3 regions of the Acidaminococcus hominis genome follow, and region 1 is predicted to be linked to each of the others. Evidence: riboswitches for the same ligand, from Rfam matches in the RefSeq annotation. Region 1 holds a riboswitch; each other region holds the start of a gene.
The links. A riboswitch is a leader RNA that binds a small molecule or an ion and turns the genes downstream of it on or off. The one in region 1 is predicted to bind S-adenosylmethionine.
Positions count from the first base shown of each region.

Region 2: linked by a shared signal. The riboswitch ahead of metK (methionine adenosyltransferase) and the one ahead of LKE88_RS03820 (methionine ABC transporter ATP-binding protein) in region 1 are both predicted to bind S-adenosylmethionine.
Region 3: linked by a shared signal. The riboswitch ahead of LKE88_RS03070 (MetQ/NlpA family ABC transporter substrate-binding protein) and the one ahead of LKE88_RS03820 (methionine ABC transporter ATP-binding protein) in region 1 are both predicted to bind S-adenosylmethionine.

Region 1 covers NZ_JAKVMG010000001.1:911,960-917,310, forward strand. Annotated here, with positions in the region: gene hisG (ATP phosphoribosyltransferase) at 1-526, opposite strand, end outside; gene hisZ (ATP phosphoribosyltransferase regulatory subunit) at 539-1,711, opposite strand; gene LKE88_RS03815 (YerC/YecD family TrpR-related protein) at 1,708-2,016, opposite strand; SAM riboswitch class I at 2,240-2,340, shown strand; gene LKE88_RS03820 (methionine ABC transporter ATP-binding protein) at 2,414-3,454, shown strand; gene LKE88_RS03825 (methionine ABC transporter permease) at 3,444-4,106, shown strand; gene LKE88_RS03830 (hypothetical protein) at 4,264-4,716, shown strand; gene LKE88_RS03835 (hypothetical protein) at 4,809-5,351, shown strand, end outside.
Region 2 covers NZ_JAKVMG010000001.1:1,635,379-1,640,729, reverse strand. Annotated here, with positions in the region: gene rlmH (23S rRNA (pseudouridine(1915)-N(3))-methyltransferase RlmH) at 1-321, shown strand, start outside; gene LKE88_RS07290 (DUF362 domain-containing protein) at 399-1,520, shown strand; gene citC ([citrate (pro-3S)-lyase] ligase) at 1,637-2,683, shown strand; SAM riboswitch class I at 2,775-2,882, shown strand; gene metK (methionine adenosyltransferase) at 2,934-4,112, shown strand; gene priA (primosomal protein N') at 4,114-5,351, shown strand, end outside.
Region 3 covers NZ_JAKVMG010000001.1:733,059-738,409, reverse strand. Annotated here, with positions in the region: gene LKE88_RS13225 (hypothetical protein) at 1-1,822, shown strand, start outside; gene LKE88_RS03080 (S-layer homology domain-containing protein) at 1,719-2,339, shown strand; gene LKE88_RS03075 (hypothetical protein) at 2,724-2,945, shown strand; SAM riboswitch class I at 3,726-3,825, shown strand; gene LKE88_RS03070 (MetQ/NlpA family ABC transporter substrate-binding protein) at 3,932-4,762, shown strand; gene LKE88_RS03065 (M20/M25/M40 family metallo-hydrolase) at 4,777-5,351, shown strand, end outside.

The DNA.
Region 1 (5,351 bases):
CAATTTCCTTCAGTTTGTTTTCCCGGAGGGTGCGGCCGGTTTCGACAATATCCACAATCAGTTCGCTAAGGCCCACAATGGGGGCCAGCTCGATGGAGCCGTTGAGCTTGACGATTTCCATCTGCATGCCCAGCTTTTCGAAAAACTCGGAGGCAGAATGGGGGTATTTGGTGGCCACCCGCATATGGGCGTAGTCGGTCAGGTTGGGCAGCTGCTTGGCTTCGGGCACGGCCATCATCAAATGGCAGGCGCCGTAGCCCATATCCAGCAGTTCGTAGATATCTTTTTGTTCTTCCCGCAGCACGTCCTTGCCGATGATGCCGATATCGGCGGCCCCGTATTCCACGTAGGTGGGCAAGTCCACGGTTTTCACGATGATGAATTTTACTTTGGTTTCTTCATTGGTAATCACCAGTTTCCGGGAATTTTCCACCACGTTTTCGGCGGCGTAGCCTACCTTGGCCAGCAAGTCCACGGATTTGGCAAACAGTTTGCCCTTGGGCAATGCAATCGTTAAATAGTCCATTTCACAGCTCTCCTATCGTACGTATGCTACAGCTTCGCAGCGGTTAGCTGCACAGGCCTTGTCCGCTTCTTCCGGGGTCAGGGCGTCGGTGGCAACCTTCACGTTCTTGCCGTCTGCGCGCAGGGACATGGCTTTGGCAATGGCCTGCTGCTGATGACCGGGGGCCCAGGCTACGTAAATATCCCATTTGGATTCCTGGTTGAACTTGCCTTCCCGCTGGAGGCTGAGGATGATCCGGTCGATGCCCATGGCAAAGCCCGTGGCCGGTGCCGGAGCCCCGAAGTTCTCCATCATCTTGTCGTAGCGGCCGCCGCCGCAGATATTGAAACCGATATGGGGCGCATAAGCCTCAAACACCATGCCGGTATAGTAATCAAAGTCACGAATCAGGGACAGGTCAAAGGACAGGTAGTCCCCTACGCCGTAGGCGGAAGCCAGTTGGTAGATGGCTTTCAGGTTCCGCAGGGCTTCCTTGCTCTTTTCATTGGAAACCTGGCGTTCCAGCTGGTCCAAAAGGTCCACGCCGCCCTGGAGGTAGAGCAGCTCCCGGAACAGTTCCTTCACGGGCTTGCGGATGTAGGAATCCGCAGCTTCCTTCAGGCCCACGGCGTTGTGGCTCAGCACCATGTGCTTGACAAATTCGGCCCGGGTGCCGGTAAGCTCCGCTTCTTCCATGAGCCCTGCCAAAAAGCCGCTGTGGCCGACGCTCAGGAGAAAATCCGTCAGGCCGGCGGCCCTCAGGCTGCTGACGGCCAGGGCCAGGACTTCGGCGTCCGCCATGGGAGCCGCTGCCCCGATGAGCTCGATGCCTGCCTGGCTGAATTCGCATTGGCGGCCGGCCTGGGTCTGTTCGTGGCGGAACACGTTGGCAATGTAGAACAGCCGTTTGATGCCCTTGTCAGCCTTGAGCCGGGTGGCTACCATCCGGGCCAGCGGGGTGGTCATTTCCGTGCGCAGGATCATGGTGCGGCTTTCCCGGTCCATGAACTTCATGCTTTCTTCCGTAATGCCGGCGCCGCTTAGGGCAAAGGTGTCTGCGTATTCAAAGGTGGGGGTAATGGCTTCGTCATAGCCCCAGGACAGAAAATTGTCTGCAATCTGGTCCTCCATTTTCCGCTTCAGCCGGGCTTCTCCCGGCAGGATATCTTTGGTTCCATAGGGAATTCTCAAAATGTTAGTACTCATGCGTTTTCTTCTCCTTTGGTAATACGGGGAATGACGGTTTGGTAGCCGCCTGCCCCATAGTTTAAACAGCGATTAACCCGGGAAACGGTGGTGCTGCTGGCGCCCGTATCCTTGACAATCTTGGCATAATTTTCGCCGCGATGAAGACGCACCGCCACTTCCAGCCGCTGGCCCAGGGCCTTGAGCTCGTTGGGGGTGCAGATGTCTTCCAGGAAGGCCAGGCACATTTCCTTGTTCTCCAGGGTGAGGAACGCGTCAGCCAGCTGCAGAAGTTCTTTTTTGTTGTAACCTGCTTGAATAATCATGTTGGTACCCCTTTCTAGGTGTTTCCAGGTTTGGTTTATGAAATGGACCGAATGCCGATCTCGCTTTACCTCTTTACTGATTTAGTACTTTACTCCGATGAAGTAATAAAGTCAAGTATTTTTTCTAGTTTTTACCAAACTTTGACATTTTTCCACTTTGGAGGCTTTTTTTGCCAAAACACATTGACAAACTGTACATAACAGAGTATCATTTATCCACACGGATTCATCAAGAGTAACGGAGGGACTGGCCCGATGATGTTACGGCAACCATCACTTTGTGAACGGTGCTAAGTCCATCAGGTGCAGCCTGAAAGATGAAGATGATTAAGCCAAACGCATTCCTCTTCATATTGAGTGAAGAGGTTTTTTTATTGTATGGAGGTGGACATATTTTATGATAGAGCTGCAGCACATTGACAAGATCTATCACACGAGCTCCGGGGACCTGCACGCCCTGAAAGATATCAACTTGTCTATTAATGAAGGTGAAATTTTCGGCATCATCGGTTTGTCCGGGGCCGGCAAAAGCACCCTGGTCCGCTGCATCAACCGGCTGGAGGAACCCACCAGCGGCAAGGTGATTGTGGACGGCCAGGACATTACGGCCATGAGCCCGGTGGAACTGCGGAAAGCCCGGCAGAACATCGGCATGATTTTCCAGCATTTTAACCTGCTGAGCAGCCGGACCGTTTACGGCAACATTGCCTTCCCCCTGGAAATCCAAGGGCTGGACAAGGCTGCCATCAAAAAGAAGGTGGATCCCCTGCTGGAACTGGTGGGCCTCACCGACCGGGCGGACCATTATCCGTCCCAGCTGTCCGGCGGCCAGAAGCAGCGGGTAGGCATTGCCCGGGCCCTGTCTTCCGACCCTACGGTGCTGCTGTGCGATGAAGCCACCTCCGCCCTGGACCCCCAAACCACGGAATCCATTCTGGACCTGCTCCGGAACATCAACAAGCGGCTGCACATTACCATCGTGATGATTACCCACCAGATGAATGTGGTGAAGGAAATCTGCGACCGGGTTGCCGTTATTGAAAACGGGGAAATCATTGAAGAAGGCACCATGTTCGACCTGTTCACCAATCCCCAGAAGGCCACCACCAAGGAATTTGTGGCCAGCATCCAGCACAACGACCTGCCGGATTTCGTAAAACAGATGAACATCCAAAAGGTCTACCAGCCGGGAAACAAGGCGCTGGTCAGCTTGTCCTTTATTGGGGAAAGCGCCGGAGAACCGGTGATTTCCGTGCTGATCAAGCAGTTTGATATTGACGTGAACATCCTCACCGCCAACATTGAAAGCCTCCAGAACACCCCCTACGGGACGCTGCTGGTAGAGCTGGAAGGCGACGAGGTGCATATGAAGGAGGCCCTGGATTATCTCCAGGCCAAGCAGCAATTGAAGGTGGAGGTAATTGGCTATGTCTCCTAATATGATGAATCTGCTAATCAAGGCTCTGGGGGAAACCTGCTACATGGTGGTGGTTTCCGCCGCTCTGGCTACGTTGTTTGGGATTCCTTTGGGGGTTATCCTGACGGTGACCGGCAAGGGCCATATTATGGAAAACAAAGTGGTGAACCGGATTTTGGGCGCCATTGTCAACGCCACCCGTTCCACGCCTTTTATCATTTTGATGGTTGCCATTATTCCCCTGACCCGTATTATTGTCGGGTCTTCTATCGGGACCACCGCAGCCATTGTGCCCCTGACCATTTCCTGCACTCCGTTTATTTCCCGGATTATTGAGTCCTCCCTTTTGGAAGTGGACCACGGGGTTATTGAAGCAGCCCTGTCTGTAGGGGCCTCTCCCCTGCAAATCATCTGGAAGGTGCTGCTGCCGGAAGCCATGCACTCCATCGTGCTGGGGATTACCCTGGCCATCATCAGCCTGATCGGCAGCTCGGCTATGGCCGGCGCCCTGGGCGGCGGCGGTCTGGGGGACCTGGCCATCCGCTACGGGTATCAGCGGTTCCAGGCCGACACCATGCTGGCCACGGTTATCGTGCTGATTGCCCTGGTGCAGTTGGTGCAGTCCTGCGGCAACCGGTTCTCCAGCAAGCTGAACAAGAATAAAATTAAATAAGGATTGTAAGTAGGGATTTTTGGTGCACCAGCTGCGGCTGGTGCATTTTTTTGTGTTCCCCCTGCTCCCTTTTGGCAGCGATAAATCCCAGGAATTTTCTTGCAATTCTATGCTATAATAAAAATACACCTTATTCACATTTGAGGAGGCGAGACTTATGAAGAAATTCTTTTTGGTGCTGATGCTGCTGTGCTCGTTTGCAGTGCCGGGCTTTGCCAATTCCTTTGACCAGCAGCCCCAGCGCTTTGTCTGCGTGGATACGTCCCAAAAGGGCAGACGGTATGTGGACCTGGATTCGGTACAGGTGGTCCAGTACGCTCCCCCGGCCTACCAGCTTTCGGTGGTCACCTACACTTTGGACTATGTAAACCACAGCGGCTTCCAATACACCCAGCTGTACACCTACAATTACAAGGACCAGACCATGAAGCTGACCTTCAAGGCTGCCCTGCCCTGCGATGAGGAAGGCAAACTGTTAAACCAGGCCCCTGGCAAGGTGGACGGCACGGCCCTGGACATTCTGCCCTACAGTCAGGGCTACTACGTGGGAAACCTGATTTTCCACAAAGCCTACAATATGTATTTCAGCAAGAATTTCCCCGGAGCGTAAGGCCGGGACAAAGCGTTTTGCCAAATCTCTTGGTAAAACGCTTTTTTTCATGCTATACTAGGTTTTGACCATAATGAAAGGAGCGCAAACCCTTGGCGCTATTCCATAGAAAACGGCCTACCCGGCCCCAGCCCGTTGCTTTTGGGCAGGCCCGGCGGAAGCCTCCCAAGAAAAATCATTCCACCCTGTATTTTCTGCTGCTGACGGCCCTGGTGATTCTGGGGGTCATGGCCTACAACTACCGGGCGGACATCAAGATGCACATTATGCACTACAAGCCCCAGCCGGTGAAGACGGTAACCATTGCCAACACCAATCTGAACCTCCAGGAAATCAACACGCCGGAGCTGACCAGCTACGATGTGGACAAGATTCTCAGCTTCCACTACCGGGACGAGGTATTCTACCTGGCCCTGCGCAGCCAGGACGGGGAAAGCACCCATATTGACGCCTTTGACGTGAAAAACGGCAGCTTGTTCGCCCACCGTTCCTTCGGGGAAGACGGGGTGTTCACCATCCACGAAAAGATGATTCTCAGCGTCAACGTGGGCAGCAAAGGGGAAGTCTACTACGTGCGCAATGGCATCCATACCCTGAAGGACGGCAACGACATCATCAGCCTGAAGGGCAGCACC
Region 2 (5,351 bases), 720 kb from region 1:
CAGGTACTGCAAAAAGAGACGGAGCGCGTCCTGAAGCTGATTGACGACCACAGCTATGTGGTGCTGTTGGATCTGAAGGGAAAGGAAATTTCCTCTCCCCAGCTGGCGGAGAAGCTGGACCGCTGGATGGTGGAGGGGGTCAGCCATCTGACCTTTGTCATTGGAGGCCCCTTTGGCTATACGGATGACCTGCGCCGGCGGGCGGATTTCCGCTGGAGCTTTTCACCCCTGACCTTCACCCACCAGATGATCCGGGTTCTTCTGCTGGAGCAGATCTACCGGGCCTTCAAGATTCTGCGCAACGAAAAGTACCACCATTAAGCGGTTTTACTCTATTTTATCAGGTACAGGGCACCTGTCCCGTTTGAGGACAAAGCACCGAGGGGAGTTATTCATTCATGGAAAAAGCAAAAGTGTATTTTACGGATTTTCGCTGCCCAGTGGGTACCAGCATGCTGACCAAACTCCAGCGGCTGTGCAAAGTGGCCAAAATGAACAGCATTGACTTCGAAGGCAAATATACGGCTGTGAAGATGCATTTTGGCGAATTGGGCAACCTGGCCACCATCCGGCCCCAGTATGTCAAGGCGGTTACGGACCTAATCAAGGAATGGGGCGGCAAACCCTTCCTGACAGACTGCAACACCCTGTATCCGGGCAGCCGGAAAAACGCCCTGGACCATCTGGAATGTGCCGCCTTAAACGGCTACAATCCTACCACCACGGGCTGCCAGGTCATCATCGGGGACGGCCTGCGGGGCACCGATGAAGTGGAAGTTCCCGTACCCAATGGGGAATACATCAAAAAGGCCAAAATTGGCCGGGCCATTATGGATGCGGACATTGTGGTCAGCCTGGCCCACTTCAAGGGTCATGAATCTACCGGCTTTGGCGGCGCCATCAAGAATATCGGCATGGGCTGCGGCAGCCGGGCCGGGAAAATGGAACAGCATTCCTCCGGTACTCCCAAGGTGGACCCGGAGCTGTGCCGGGGCTGCCGGCACTGTGCCAGCGAATGCGGTTCTGACGCCATTGAGTACATTGACAACAAAGCGTTTATTCACGAAGACCTGTGCGTAGGCTGCGGCCGCTGCATTGGGGCTTGCAGCTTTGACGCCATCCAAACGGTACAGTGGGATGCCAACGAGCTGCTGGATCGGAAAATGGCTGAGTACACCCTGGCTGTGCTCCACGGCCGGCCCAGCTTCTTCATCAACTTTGTTATGGACATTTCCCCCAACTGCGACTGCCACGGGGAAAATGACGCACCCATTCTGCCCAACATCGGCATTTTTGCTTCCACCGATCCCATTGCCGTGGATCAGGCCTGCGCCGATGCCTGCCAGAAGATGCCGCCCCTGCCCAACAGCCAGCTGTCCGACCACCTGGCCGAAAAGGGCTGGGAGGAGCACCACGACCATTTCCTGGACAGCAACCCCCTGGTGGACTGGGAAACCACGCTGGAACATGGCGTGAAGATAGGCCTGGGCACCCGGGAATACGAACTGGTCCGGATGTAACTGTTTCCTTTTACGGTACATAAGAAAAGTTGAGTGTCAGATTGGAGAGGGTGCCCTTTAGGGGGCCCTCTCCTTTGTGTTATAATGGAACCATTCTAGAACGTACGGAGGAGCTTATGTCTGATTATGTAATTTCTCCGGTGTACCCTTCTGACACCCGCACCAATGCCCAAGTGAATGCACTGCTGGAGCAGGAAGGAATCCGCCGGGATGCCAATTTGGATTATACCTGTGTCATGTTTGACCAGGATTACCACGCCGTAGCCACCGGCAGCTGCTTTGGAAATACCCTGCGCTGCATGGCGGTGGATCACCACCATCAGGGGGAAGGCCTGATGAACGAAATCGTTTCCCATCTGGTCCAGCGCCAGTTTGAACAGGGCCATACCCACCTGTTCCTGTACACCAAATGTTCGTCCGCCAAGTTCTTCGGGGACCTGGGCTTTTACGAAATTGCCCGGGTGGAAGACCAGGTGGTATTTATGGAAAATAAGCACGATGGCTTTGCCCACTACCTGGACCAGCTGGCCCAAAGCAAGGTGGAAGCACCCCGGGTGGCAGCCGTGGTGATGAACGCCAACCCCTTTACCCTGGGACACCAGTACCTGGTGGAAAAGGCCGCCCAGGAAAATGACCTGGTGCACTTGTTCATGGTCAGCGAGGACGCCAGCTTCTTTCCCTATACGGTGCGCAAGCGCCTGATTATGGAAGGCACGGCCCATTTGAAGAATATCCGCTACCACGACAGCGGTCCCTACATCATCAGCCAGAACACCTTCCCCAGCTACTTCCAAAAGGATGAGGAAGCGGTAATCCTGAGCCACGCCAACCTGGACCTGGCCATTTTCACGAAAATTGCTGCCCGCATGGGCATTACCGCCCGCTACGTAGGGGAGGAACCCACCAGCCTGGTGACCGGGCTCTACAACCAGGTCATGGCCAAACGGCTGCCGGAAGCGGGGATTGGCTGCGTCATTGTGCCCCGGAAAACCCAAAACGGCATTGTGGTCAGTGCTTCTACCGTGCGCCGGGATATCCAGCAGGGCAACTGGGACGAAGTGAAGGCCCTGGTGCCGGAGACTACCTGGAACTACCTGCGCAGTGAGGAAGGCCAGCCGGTGGTGGACAAAATCCGGGCCGGCAAGAATGTGGTCCATTACTAAAAGGCAGCCCCGGCCTTTCTCCGGGAAGGCTGGGTTGACTATTGCTTTTTTTGATACAGTTGTATATAATGTTTTATTGCAAACTACATATTGCTCATCAAGAGTGGCGGAGGGAATGGCCCAATGAACCCACAGCAACCATGGCGTAAGCCAACGGTGCTAAATCCTACAATGCGGTTTTTCGATTGTGAGATGAGAGCCTATATACTCTCTCTCAATGGGGAGTATTTTTTTTACTCAAGGAGGAACTATGAAAAAGTTTTTTACATCTGAATCTGTAACGGAAGGCCATCCTGATAAGATTGCCGACCAGATTTCCGACGCAGTCCTGGATGCCATCATCGCCCAGGACCCCAATGCCCGGGTTGCTTGTGAAACCCTGGTAGCCACTGGCCAAATCCATGTGGTAGGGGAAATTTCCACCAGCTGCTATGTGGATATTGCCAAAATTGCCCGGCAGACCGTAATGGACATCGGCTATGACCGTGCCAAATACGGCTTTGACGGAGCTACCTGCGGGGTGCTGCTGTCCATCGACGAACAGTCCCCGGATATTGCCATGGGCGTGGATGAATCCGACGAAGCCAAGGGCGGCAACCAGGACGACGATGAAAAAATCGGCGCCGGCGATCAGGGCATGATGTTCGGCTATGCCACGGACGAAACTCCGGAATATATGCCCCTGCCCATTTCCCTGGCCCATAAGCTGGCTTACCGGCTGGCCCAGGTCCGGAAACAGGGAATCCTGGATTATCTGCGGCCGGATGGCAAGACCCAGGTTACCGTGGAATATGATGACGACAAGCCGGTCCGGGTGGATACCATCGTAGTTTCTGCCCAGCACAGCGAAAAGGTTTCCATGGAACAGCTGCGCAAGGACATTTTGGAATACGTTATCAAACCGGTGGTTCCGGCAGAATTGCTGGACGAAAAGACCATTTACCACATCAACCCCACCGGCCGTTTTGTGATCGGCGGTCCCCAGGGGGACTCCGGCCTGACGGGACGGAAAATCATCGTGGATACCTACGGCGGCATGGCTCGTCATGGGGGCGGCGCCTTCTCCGGCAAGGATCCCACAAAGGTGGACCGGAGTGCTGCCTACGCAGCCCGCTACGTGGCCAAGAACGTGGTGGCTGCCGGTTTGGCCAAGAAATGTGAAATCCAGCTGGCCTATGCCATCGGCGTAGCCCGCCCGGTTTCCATCGCGGTCAACACCTTTGGCACCAATGCCATTCCGGAAGAAGAAATCGTGGAACTGATCAGAAAGAACTTCTCCCTGACCCCGGCCGGCATCATCAAGAGCCTGGATTTGAGAAGACCCATCTACCGCCAGACCGCAGCCTATGGCCACTTTGGCCGGACGGATGTGGACCTGCCTTGGGAACATCTGGACAAGGTAGATGTTTTGAAAAAGGCTCTGCATTAAAATGAAGTATGCAAAGGTTGCCATTAATTTGCCGGTAAAGAATATGTTCCGGCAGTTCACCTACCGGGTGCCGGAAAGCATGGACTTTCTGGACGAAGGCTGGCGGGTAGTGGTGCCTTTTGGCTCACAAATGCTGGAAGGCTTTATTGTGGAGGAGGACCGGGAGCCGGACCTTTCCCTGGACCTGAAGGCCATTGCCGATGTGTTGGGCACGGCGCCCTGGTTTGATCAGGAGATGCTGGCCACGGCCCATTGGCTGTCCCAGTACTATCTCTGTACCTTGGCGGAAGCCCTGCGCCTGTTTATTCCAGGCAAGAGCAGTGTGGCCGTCACCGGCCGTTACCAGCCGGAACCGGATTTTGCCGGAGAATTGACCAAACCGGAGCAGGAGTTCTACGATTATCTGCTGCTTCGGGGCGGCCGGTCCCGGAAGGAAATCTGCCGCCTGGACGGAGGGGAAAATGCCCTGAAGGGACTGATCACCAAAGGGGCAGTGAGCCTGTCCTTCGCAACCAAATACAAGCTGCGGGAAAAGACCGAACGTACCCTGCAAAGCACTGCCGCAGGGCGCCAGGCCCTAAAGGACGGCCTGATCCGGGGTAAAAGCCGGCAGGCCGCCCTTTCCCTATTACCGGAAAAGACCGTGCTGACCAGCCACGAACTGCAAGCCAAGGGCATCTCCAACGATGTAATCCACGCTCTGGTGCTTTTGGGCTATCTGGAGGAAGGGCAGCGCCGGGTGCTGCGGGACAGCTACGAGCATCTGGAGGCACCCCGGGAAAATTTGCAGCTGACTCCGGAGCAGCAGGCTGCGGTGGAAGCGGTGGACCGGGCCAGAACGGAAAAGGAGCCCCAGACCTTTCTTCTGGAAGGCATCACCGGCAGCGGCAAGACGGAAGTCTACCTGCGGCTGACCGACCGGGCCGTCCGGGCCGGGCAGCAGGTGATGGTACTGGTGCCGGAAATTGCCCTGACCGGGCAGATCGTGCGGCGTTTTAAGGCCTGGTTCTCGGACCATGTGGCCGTGGCCCACAGCAAGCTGTCCGCCAATGAGCGGGCGGACGTGTGGGAGAGAATGCGCTCCGGCCAGGCACGGGTGCTGATTGGGGTCCGCTCAGCGGTGTTCTGCCCCTTTGAAAATTTGGGCCTGATTATCATCGACGAGGAACACGAAGGTACCTACAAACAGGAAACCCGGCCCAGCTATCATGCTCGGCTGGTGGCCCAGTACCGGGCACA
Region 3 (5,351 bases), 180 kb from region 1:
CAGCCAGGCTATCGGCAAGCACGGCGTGGCCATCGGCGACGGTGCCACCGCAGGCTCCCCGGACAGCAACTACCTTTTTGGCAACATTGCCATCGGCACCGGAGCCAATTCCGCCGGCGGCGTTGCTATCGGTGATAATTCCAAGGCCGGGAATTACAGCTTGGCAGCTGGCCTCTATTCGGAAGCCGGCGACCGGGCCGCAGCTGCTGGGTATTCCAACAAAGCCACTGGCCAGTGGTCCTCCGCTTTGGGGGTAGGCAACGAAGCCTCGGCCCTTTCCTCTACGGCTGTGGGCAATGGCAACAAGGTGTCCGGCCTCAGCTCCGCCGCAGTAGGCGTGAGCAATAACGTAGCCCAAAATAATACCTTCGTCCTGGGCAGCCGCGTGACCACCACCCAGGCGAACAGCGTGGTCCTTGGAGCTGGTTCCGCCGACCGGGCGGCCACCAGTGAGACCAAGGGGACCATCACCCTTTCCGACGGAACCACCCGGGAATATGGGAACTTTGCAGGCACTAGCCCAACTGGCGTGGTCAGCGTAGGAGCTAAAGACAGTGAACGGCAGATCATCAACGTGGCAGCCGGAAAGATCAGCGCCGACAGCACCGATGCCGTCAACGGCAGCCAGCTCTACAGCCTGGCCAACGAAGTGGGCAAAAACGCAGACGCCATCAAGACCATTAACACCCAGATTACCAACGTCACCGCCGAAGCCGGTAAGCACACCACCGTAAAGGCCGGGGCTAACAAGAACCTGACCGTCACCGAAGGCACCAATGCTGCCGGCGGCAAGGAATATACTGTGGACCTTTCCGAAAATCTCAATATTGGTGGGCCGGGCAAAGACGGCAAGGACGGTACGGACGGCCATATGGGCATCGACGGCAAGGACGGCATCTCCGTCAAGGGCGACAAAGGCGAAGTGGGCATTAACGGCAACGATGGCATTTCCATCAAAGGCGCAGACGGCAAGGACGCAGTGGCCATTAACGGCAAAGATGGGGTCGGCCATATCGGTCTCACCGGACCTGCCGGGACCAACGGCAAGGATGGCACCAATGCCGTGGATATTTCCGTGAAGAACGGCTATAACGGCCAGGACGGCACAAGCGGCGCTGCCGGAGTAGACGGCAAGGACGGTATTACCCGCATCGTTTACGAAGACAAAACTGGAGAACATCAGGTAGCCACCCTGGACGACGGCATGAAGTACGGCGGCGATACCGGAGATGTCATCGCCAAGAAGCTGAACAACCAGGTGAACGTTATCGGCGGTATTACGGACCAGGGAAAACTCACCGCCGCAGATAATATCGGCGTGGTCTCTGACGGCAAAGACAACCTAAAGGTGCGGCTGGCCAAAGACCTGACAGGTATCACCTCCATCAGCAATGGAGGCAATACCACCATTACCCTGGGCGATAACGAAGTGAACGTGAACAACGCCAAAATCACCAATGTGAAGAACGGAGACATTTCCGAAGGGTCCAAAGATGTGGTAAACGGCGGCCAGGTCTATAATGTAACGCGGAATTTAGAACAAAAAATAGACAATTCCGCAGCACAGCTGGGCAGCCGCATCAACAAACTGGGCGACCAGGTAGAACGGGTAGGAGCTGGCGCAGCAGCTCTGGCCGCACTCCATCCCCAGGACTTTGACCCCGATGACAAATGGGACTTTGCAAGCCGGCTATGGCAATTACAAAGGAGCCAATGCAGTGGCCGTAGGCGCCTTCTATCGCCCCACCGAAGACGTGATGTTCTCCGTAGGCGGTTCCTTCGCTGGAGGAGAAAACCTGGTGAACGCCGGCGTCACCTTTAAACTGGGCCAGCACAACCACGTCACCCGTTCCCGGATAGCCCTGGCCAAAGACGTACTGGAGCTGAAGCAGCTGGTAGCCAAGCAAAGCGCCATAATCCAGCAGCTCATGGCCGGACAAACCCCAGCAAGCCCCGCAGCCCAGAACGTTGACTTCCCCGATGTACCTAAAGACCATTGGGCTTATACCTACGTGAAGACCTTGGCCGACAGAGGCTACCTGAAAGGCTATCCGGACGGCGAATTTAAAGGTAACCGTACGATGACTCGTTATGAATACGCAGCCATCATCTATAGAGCCCTGCAAAACGGCGCCCCTGTAGATGGCAATATGGGCCGCTCTTTGGGTGAATTTGGCCCCGAAATCCAAAAAGTCGCAGAAGCCGACCACTTCCGGGTAGACCGGGTTTCCGGCAAAGACAACGACCGGCATAAAATCGAACGCCTCCGGGTCAACGACCAAGACGACAAAGCCCAGCACGTATTCCGGGACGTGTACGGCAGCCAGATTAAAAAATAGAGAAAAAGCTAAGTCAAGTAAGAAAACAAACCCCACGAAAGCGTCAGTTGTTCGAAAGAATAACTGACGCTTTTTCACAGGGGGCTGGCGGGTTGTTGCGGCCAATGGACCTGAAGTGATGTGGTGCCGGGAATCCCCGCTCAGTCAGCCACTAGCGTGGCTGCCAGCTCCCCCCTAGTGGTTCGCGGCTAGCTGCGCAGCTACGTCCTACGGACTTGCTTTGCAGGCCGCTATCACAGGGGACGCATTAGCCGGCCCGCCTTTGGACCCATGTTATGGCGGACCGGATGCGTCTCCCAAAGGTTGGAGCCTTTAAATGGACGTGCGGTCAGCGGGGATGGGGGGATGAAAACAAAAATTGCTTCAAGTTGTTGAGGAATCAAGATGGAATATATGGCAGAACAGGAACCCCAACCAGGTCCTGCTTTAGAACCAGGGCAGGACCGACCTTCCCCTTCTCCAGTGCGTGCCGAGCAACGCACTGGTAAGTGGAAGGCAATGTGGCGCAAGCGCCACAAAAACATGGATGCGGACGTGCTGGTCGATAGTAGTGGAGATTTGAAAGCTAATGTAGTAATAACCGCTATACTATTGATTAATAAATGACCAGTGGGGGGTTAGTATGCCTTCTGCAAACGTTGCGGTCGTGTCCAAACAGCGATACGGGTATTCCAAAAGCTGTTTGGTGTATGCGAGCCATGTGATAGCTGCCTGTGAATCTAGTCTGCAAGACGAAGATGAACAGCTAGCAGCGAACTACTGAGAAGGTGTCGCATTTTCCTTTAAAGCCCCCTTCAAGCGTTGCGGTCACGTCCAAACAGCGTCACAGGTATTCTAGAAGCTGTTTGGTACACGTGCCCCATGTGATAGCCGTCCAAGAAGCAAGTCCGTAAGGACGCTGCTGATTGGAACACGGCGAACCACTAAGGAGGTGGCAGCCAAAGGCTGACGGAGGAAGTTTACTCGGTTTTTCGCGGCCCTTGGCCGCGATTTGCCTTCTCTTTACCTGTTCGCTATGCGAACAGGTAAAGGGGAAGGAAGGCATTGCCGAAGGCAATGCCAGGATGGGGTTCAAAACCAAGATACCTGTACTACACTCGTTGAGAACGTCGACCAAAAATCCGGTACAGAGTTTTCTACAGCTAGAGATTGCTTTACGTTCGAGATTTTGACCTAGTTGGACTACCGTCCTTCATGCACTAGCCCCAAAAGGGGATAGCATTTTCCTTTTCAGGGAAAATGCCGCAACCGGCAATAGGGGGATTCCCGGCACCAGCACACTTCAGGTACATTGGCCGCACCAACTGGTCCGATGTGTTTCCCTCCCTCCAAAACCCTGTTGACAAATATCCCCTCTTTATAGTATGATTTCTTCATAAACTGAATACTTCATCCAGAGCAGCGGAGGGAATTGGCCCTATGAAGCTGCGGCAACCCCCGGAAGGGAAGGTGCCAAATCCAACGGGAACAACCTGAAAGATGAAACCGCACAAAGGCAGCGTCATCTTTTCAGATGACGTTTTTTTCATACCTTCACGCTAGAAAAAACTGTTCTGGTTAAGTCATTCAAAAAAAGAAAGGAAGAGATGTGTATGAAACTGAAAAAAGTATTGCTGGGACTGGTTTCCGTCCTGGCAGCAGCCAGCCTGCTCACCGGCTGCGGCAACGACAAAACCGCCGACAAGTCTGCGGCACCAGCCGAAAAGAAGACCATTACCGTGGGCATTACCCCCGGCGACTCCGAACAAATCATGGAAGTAGTAAAGAAGGAAGCTGCCAAACAGGGCCTGAACGTAGAAGTCAAAGTCTTCTCCGACTTCGTGACCCCCGACCAGGCACTGGCCAGCAAAGAACTGGACCTGAACTCCTACCAGCATGAACCCTTCCTGGTGGCCTTCAACAAAAAGAGCGGCACCAACCTGGTGAGCATCGGCAAGACCTACCTGGCTCCCCTGCGTCTGTACTCCACCAAAATCAAGAACATCAACGAACTGAAAGATGGGGACAAAATTGGCATTCCCAACGATCCCTCTAACGGCGGCCGTGCCATCCTGATGCTCAGCAAACTGGGGCTGATCAAAGTAAACCCCAACGTAGCAGCTACCAGCCTGACCGTCAACGACATTACCGACAACCCCAAGCACCTGCAAATCATCGAACTGGAAGCAGCCCAGCTGCCCCGTTCCCTGGATGATACCGCAGCCAGCATGGTCAACGCCGGTTACGCCAACTCCGCCGGCCTGTCCCAGGACCTGGCCATTGCCAAAGAAGACAATACCAGCCCCTATGTGAACATCATCGCCGCCCGGGCAGAAGACAAGGATAACCCCACCTACCAAAAATTCGTGAAGATTTTCCAAAGCCCGGCTGTCAAAGAATATATCGAACAAAACTGCAAGGGCAACTTGATCCCTGCATGGTGAGAAGGTGCTGAAAAGTGAGTTTGACCCAAGAAGATGAAAAACTGGCTGCGCATTTGCAGGCCATGATTCGCTGTGCCACCGTGTCCAACTCCGACGTGAACAAGGTGGATTGGCAGGAATTTGAAAAACTCCATGCCTTGTTTGAAAAGTTTTACCCCCATATTTACCAGCTCATGGAACTGGACAAAGTGGGGCAGGCCGGTCTCCAATTCCATTTGAAAGGAACCGGCAGCGGCAAGCAGCCCCTGCTGCTCATGAGCCACCAGGACGTGGTGGAAATCGGCGACCGGAGCCAATGGAAATTTGACCCCTTCTCCGGGGATATTATTGACGGCTGCGTCTGCGGCCGGGGTACCACCGACTGCAAGCACCTGCTGCTGTCCGAGCTGGAAGCCGTGGAAAACCTCCTGGCCCAAGGCTGGCGCCCGGATTACGACTTGTACCTGAGCCTGGGCTACGCAGAAGAAGTGTATCTGGAAAACGATACCGACGCTGCCCAGCGCCTGGCCGAAAACCTGGAGAAAAAAGGCATCCGCATTGGCACCATCTTTGATGAAGGCGGCTTTATCCAGCCGGAAAAAGATGGCTG